One region of the Roseomonas sp. TF40 genome, then DNA from elsewhere that is predicted to be linked to it. Evidence: riboswitches for the same ligand, from Rfam matches in the RefSeq annotation. Region 1 holds a riboswitch; the other holds the start of a gene.
What was found. Region 1 has a riboswitch for glycine ahead of gcvT (glycine cleavage system aminomethyltransferase GcvT). Riboswitches for the same ligand answer to the same signal wherever they lie in the genome.

Region 1 (3,212 bases):
ATCTTGATGGCGCGGTCCACGCCGGCGCAGAAGCCGCGCGGGCCGGCGAGCAGCACGGTAAGCCGGGGTTTGTCGGCAGGCGCGGCGGTCATGGAAGCGATCCGGTTCTCTGGTCGGCGCCCAGGGGTGGCCCTGCGCCTGTGGCAATGCGATAGACCACGGATAGGGTGGCCCTGGGGCCATCCTACCGGCCAGGGCCGCAGCTTCAAAGGGGACAGGTGGGCGCCATGACGATCCCGCAACGCCACATGGCCATTCTCGGCGCAGTGCTGGCGCTGGGCGCCTGTTCCTCGGCGCCCTCCGGCCCGCTGGGCTCCACCCAGGCGCCCTGCCCGCGAATCGCCATCCTGGCCGATGGCGCGGACATGACCGTCTTCCGCACGGGCGGCGTGCGGGACCTGACGGCAATGGTGCTGGATGCGCGGCTCACCGGCTTCGACGCCACCTGCGACTATACGGGCCGGGACCGCACCGCGCTCTCCGTGCGCATCACCCCCCGCTTCGAGGCCGAGCGCGGCCCCGCCGCGGAGAGCCGCGCCGCGGAGCTGCCCTGGTTCGTCGCGCTGAGCGATGTGGGGGACACCACGCTGCTCGACCGGCAGGCCTTCACCACGCGCCTGACCTTCCCCACCAACGTGCCGCGACTCGTCGGCCCCGGCGCAACGGCGCGGGTGAACGTGCCGCTGGGCGAGGGCGTGCGGGCGGTGGACTACGCCATCCGCATCTCTTTCCAGCTCACGCCCGAGCAATTGGCGCATAATCGGGCGCGCGGGCCGCGCTGAAGGGGATTTTCCAACCCTGCCACGGTTGCGCGGCGCGGGGGGCTGGGTCATATCCCGGGTCCCGCTGACACCGCGCGGGAGAGAGCGGGTGGTCCCCTCGGGGATGCATCCGCCGCCGAAGGCGCAACCGGCCCCCGGAAACGCTCAGGCAGAAGGGCCGCGCGGAGAGGGACCTCTGGAAAGCCCGCACCCCGAACGGGGCGTGGCACCGAAGGAGAAAGGCGCCAGCGCAGGAACCACGGTTCCGCCGCGTTTCGGCCGCTGAATCTCTCAGGTTCCGGGACAGAGGGGGGCCACGGAGACGTCCCGCGCCATTGTGGCGTGGGCGAGCCTTTGGGGGCACCGTGGCCGGACCTGTCAGCGACGAGCACCTGCTCGAAACCCCGCTTGCCGCGCTGCATCGCAGCCTGGGCGCCCGCATGGTGCCCTTCGCGGGCTATGCAATGCCGGTGCAATACGCGCCCGGCATCATGGCCGAGCACCTGCACACCCGCGCCGCGGCCGGGCTGTTCGACGTCTCCCATATGGGCCAAGCCGAGCTGGTCGGCACGGGCGCGGCCGCGGCGCTCGAGGCGCTGACGCCGGCCGATGTGCAGGCGCTCAAGCCCGGGCGGCAGCGCTACGGGCTGCTGATGACCGAATCGGGCGGCATCCTGGACGATTTCATGGTCGCCAACATGGGCGACCGGCTGTTCCTGGTGCTCAACGCCTCCCGCAAGCACCTGGACATCCCCGCCATCGAATCCGTGCTGCCCGCCGGGGTCACGCTGCGACCGCTGCCCGACCGCGCGCTGATCGCCCTCCAGGGCCCGGGCGCGGTGCCGGCCATCGCCACGCTGGCGCCGGGCATCGCCGCGCTGAGCTTCATGGGGGTGGGTGAGTTCGACATCGCCGGCGTGCCGGCCCTCGTCTCGCGCAGCGGCTACACGGGCGAGGATGGCGTGGAGATCTCCGTGCCCGCCGAGCAGGCCGAGATGCTGGCCAAGGCGCTGCTCGCCCTGCCGGGCGTGCTGCCGGCAGGGCTCGGCGCGCGCGATTCGCTGCGGCTGGAGGCGGGGCTGTGCCTCTACGGCAATGACCTCGATGAGGGCACGAGCCCGGTCGAGGCGAACCTGGTGTGGACCATCGGCAAGCGGCGCCGCATGGCCTGGGATTTCCGCGGCGCCGAGCGCGTGCGCAGCGAACTCGACAACGGCCCGAAGCGGCTGCGCGTGGGCATCCAGCCCGAGGGGCGCCAGCCGGCGCGCGGGCATACGCCGATCGAGGTCGATGGCGCCGCGGTGGGGGAGATCACCTCCGGCGGCTTCGGCCCCTCCGCCAATGCACCCGTCGCCATGGGCTATGTCGCGCGCAGCAGCGCCGCCGATGGCACCGTTTTGTCACTGATGGTGCGCGGCAAGGCCCTGCCGGGCCGTGTCGCCCCGCTTCCCTTCATCCCCCACCGCTACGCCCGCTGAGGAGTGACCCCGATGGCCGAACTGCGCTTCACCAAGGACCATGAATGGGTGCGCCTCGAGGGCGGCACCGCCACCATCGGCATCACCGACCATGCGCAGAACGCGCTGGGCGACGTGGTCTTCGTCGACCTGCCGGAAGTGGGCCGCGAGGTGGCGGAGGCCGAGGCCTGCGCCGTGGTCGAGAGCGTGAAAGCGGCCTCCGACGTCTATGCGCCGGTGGCGGGGAAGATCTCCGCGGTGAACGGCGCGCTGGCCGATGATCCGTCGCTGATCAACTCGGCCCCGACCGGCGAGGGCTGGTTCTTCAAGATGGAGGGCGTCGATCCCGCCGCCGTTGCCGCGCTGATGAGCGAATCCGACTACGCGGCCTTCGTGGAGACGCTGGCATGAGCGCGCTGCGTGAACTGACGGCGCTCGAGGACAAGGGCGAATTCGCGCGCCGCCATATCGGGCCTTCGGAAGCCGAGATCGCGGCGATGCTGAAGGTGGTCGGCGCCGAGAGCCTCGATGCGCTGACCGCGCGCACCGTGCCCGCCGCCATCCGCAGCGCGCAGGCCCTGCCGCTGCCGCCCGCGGTGACGGAGGCCGAGGTGATCGCGGAGCTGCGCGGCCTCGCCGCGAAGAACCGCGCCGACATCAAGTCGCTGATCGGCATGGGCTATCACGGCACGCTGACGCCGCCGGTGATCCTGCGCAACATCCTCGAGAATCCCGGCTGGTACACGGCCTATACGCCCTATCAGGCGGAACTCGCGCAGGGGCGCCTCGAGGCCCTGCTGAACTTCCAGACGCTGGTCACGGACCTCACCGGCCTGCCGGTGGCCAATGCCTCGCTGCTCGATGAGGCGACGGCGGCGGCGGAAGCCGTGACGCTCGCCCATGCCGCGACGCGCGGGAAGTCGGACACGCTGCTGCTCGCATCGGACCTGCACCCGCAGACCCGCGCGGTGGTGGTGGCGCGGGCCGAGCCGCT
Region 2 (3,212 bases), on a different contig from region 1:
GCGGGAGAGCGACGCCGTGATGCGCCGCCGCACCCTGCTGGCGCTGGCGGGTGGCCTGCCGCTGCCCGCCCTGGCACAGCCCGCGCGCCCCTGGCCGGAGCGGCCGCTGCGCCTGATCGTTCCCTTCCCGCCGGGCGGGGCGATCGACGCCATGGCGCGCCTGCTCGCCACCCCGATGGCCGAGGCGCTGGGCCAGCCGGTGGTGGTGGAGAACCGCCCCGGCGCCGGCGGCACGACCGGCACCGGGCTGGCGGCCCAGGCCAATGACGGCCATACGCTGCTGATGGTCTCGATCGCCCATGCCGTGAACGCGGCGCTCTATCCGCGCCTGCCCTATGCGGAGGCCGACTTCGTCCCGGTCGGACCGGTCGCCGTGGTGCCGAACGTCCTGGTTGTTCCCGCGGCACGGCCCTGGCGCAGTGTCGGCGACCTTGTCGCCGAGGCCCGCCGGCGGCCGGGCGCGCTGACCTACGCCTCCGCCGGCAGCGGCACCTCCATCCACCTGGCCGGCGCGCTTTTCGCCGATCTCGCCGGCCTCGCGCTGGAGCATGTGCCCTATCGCGGTTCGGGACCGGCGGTGACGGACCTCGTCGCCGGGCGCGTGGACATGATGTTCGACAGCGTCACCTCCGCCGGTCCGCACATCGCCTCCGGCCGGCTCGTCGCGCTGGCCGTCACCACCTCCCGCCGCATCGCCGCCTTCCCGGACTTGCCGACGATGGCCGAGGCCGGGGTGGCCGGCTTTGCCGTGGACCCCTGGTTCGCCATGGTCGCGCCGCGCGCCCTGCCGGAGCCGGCGCGCGCCCCGCTATCGGCGCTGCTGACCCGGCTGCTCGACGATGCGGCGATCGCCGAGCGTTTCGCGCGGATCGGCGCGGAGCCGATGGCAGGCAGCGCGGACTCGCTGGCGCGCCTGCTGGCGGCGGAGACGGCGACCTGGGGCGCCTTCGTCCGGCGCACCGGCATCCGGCCGGAATGACGCGGCGATGCTGATCCATCGCGCGATCCCGGCGTTGCGCGCGGCACTGGCCCGATGGCGCGCCGATGGGGCGCGCGTGGCGCTGGTGCCGACGATGGGCGCGCTGCATGAGGGCCATCTGTCGCTGATCGCCGCGGCGCGCGCGGCGGCCGATGTCGTCATTGCCTCGATCTTCGTGAACCCGACGCAGTTCGGACCGAATGAGGATCTCGCGCGCTATCCGCGCGACGAGGCGGGCGACCTCGCGAAGCTGCGGGGCGCGGGTTGTGACCTGGCCTGGCTGCCGACGGTCGAGGCGATGTACCCGGCGGGCAACGCCACCTCCGTCGAGGTGCGCGGCGTCTCCGAAGGCTTCGAGGGCGCGGCGCGGCCGGGCCATTTCGCCGGCGTCGCCACGGTCTGCACCAAGCTCTTCCTGCAGACGGGCGCCGATGTCGCCGCCTTCGGCGAGAAGGACTGGCAGCAATTGCAGGTCGTGCGTCGCGCCGCGCGCGACCTCGACATCCCGATCCGCATTCTGTCCGTGCCGACGATGCGCGAACCGGACGGCCTCGCGCTCTCCTCGCGCAACCGTTTCCTCGCGCCTGCCGAGCGTGCGACCGCGCCACAGCTTCATGCCGCGCTGCGCCGCGCCGCGGCGCGGATCGGCGCGGGCGGAACGGTGCGCGCCGTGCTGGCCGAGGAGGAAGCCGCGCTGCGTCATGCCGGCTTCGCGCCCGACTATCTCGCGCTGGTCGCGGCCGAGACGCTGCGCCCGCTGGAGGCGATGATGCCGGCCACACCGATGCGGCTGCTCGCGGCCGCACGGCTCGGCACGGTGCGTCTTCTCGACAACATCGCTCTGTCGGACACGATGGCATGACGCAATCCGCTTGACGTGCATGCCGCATCGTCGGCATGAAGATTTTGCGGGAGAGTCCGCATCGGCATCGCGGCCGGTGTGGCGCCGAAGGAGCAACCGCCCCGGAAACTCTCAGGCTCACGTACCGCGCTGAAACTGGAACTCTGGAAAGTGGAGCAGCCGCTCCCGCCGACGGTGTAAGTCGCTGCCCCGCGAGGGGGCACGATGATGCTCTCAGGCCAATGACAGAGGGGGCATTCGAACCCGCGCGGGGCGCGCGGGAGGAGAATGCGCATGTCCCGTTCTGAACGCGATTCGGTCGCCGTGATCGGCGCCGGCATCACCGGCATCACAACCGCCTACAACCTGGCCCGCCGCGGCCATGCGGTGACGGTCTTCGACCGCCACCCCTATGCGGCGATGGAGACGTCCTTCGCCAATGGCGGACAGCTCTCGGCCTCGAATGCCGAGGTCTGGAACAGCTGGTCCACCGTGCTGAAGGGCCTGAAGTGGATGGTCTCGCCCGGTGCCCCCCTGCTGGTGAGCCCGAAGCCCTCCTGGCACAAGCTCTCCTGGATGGCGGAGTTCGTCGCCGCGATCCCGCGCCACGAGGAGAACACGATCACCACCGCGCGCCTGGCGATCGAGGCGCGCCAGCATCTGCGCCGCATGGCCGAGGAAGAGGGCATCGACTTCGACGCCGAGGATCGCGGCATCCTGCATTTCTACGCGACCAAGGCGGAGTTCGACGCGGCCGCGCGCGTCACGGCGCTGCTCGCCAAGGGCGGGCTCGAGCGCCGCGCGGTCACGCCCGCCGAGATCCGCTCGATTGAGCCGGCGCTGCAGGGCGACATCTATGGCGGCTTCTACACGCCATCCGACTTCACCGGCGACATCCACAAATTCACCAACGGGCTCGCGCTGGCCTGCGCGCGGCACGGCGTGACGATGCGCTATTCAACGGAGGTGCTCGCCGCCGATGCGGGCGCGCAGGGCGTCGCGGTGGTGTGCCGCTCGACCGAGCCGACGGCCGATGGCGCGCCGCACCCGCGTGAGACGCACCGCTTCGACAAGGTCGTGGTCTGCGGGGGGGTGATGTCCCGCCGGCTGGGCGAGGCGCTGGGCGACCGGATCAATGTCTATCCGGTGAAGGGCTACTCCATCACCGTGCAGCTCGACGACCCGGCCGACCAGGCCGCCGCGCCCTGGGTCAGCCTGCTCGACGACAAGGCGAAGATCGTCACCAGCCGGCTCGGCGCGCGGCGGTTCCGCGTGGCGGGCACGGCCGAGTTCAACGGCTACAACCGCGACATCCGCGCCGAGCGCATCGCCCCGCTCGTCGCCTGGTGCCGCGCGCATTTCCCGGGCATGAGCACGCGCCACGCGGTGCCC

Region 2: another riboswitch for glycine. It lies ahead of AC2D9U_RS22235 (D-amino acid dehydrogenase); the one in region 1 lies ahead of gcvT (glycine cleavage system aminomethyltransferase GcvT).

Annotation. Positions count from the first base shown of each region.
Region 1 is NZ_JBXVVR010000002.1:786,035-789,246, reverse strand. Features, by position in the region: gene ispH (4-hydroxy-3-methylbut-2-enyl diphosphate reductase) at 1-92, opposite strand, end outside; gene AC2D9U_RS09755 (hypothetical protein) at 228-782, shown strand; glycine riboswitch at 848-952, shown strand; glycine riboswitch at 955-1,071, shown strand; gene gcvT (glycine cleavage system aminomethyltransferase GcvT) at 1,127-2,239, shown strand; gene gcvH (glycine cleavage system protein GcvH) at 2,252-2,629, shown strand; gene gcvP (aminomethyl-transferring glycine dehydrogenase) at 2,626-3,212, shown strand, end outside.
Region 2 is NZ_JBXVVR010000010.1:81,007-84,218, forward strand. Features, by position in the region: gene AC2D9U_RS22225 (tripartite tricarboxylate transporter substrate-binding protein) at 20-979, shown strand; gene panC (pantoate--beta-alanine ligase) at 987-1,841, shown strand; glycine riboswitch at 1,879-1,978, shown strand; gene AC2D9U_RS22235 (D-amino acid dehydrogenase) at 2,115-3,212, shown strand, end outside.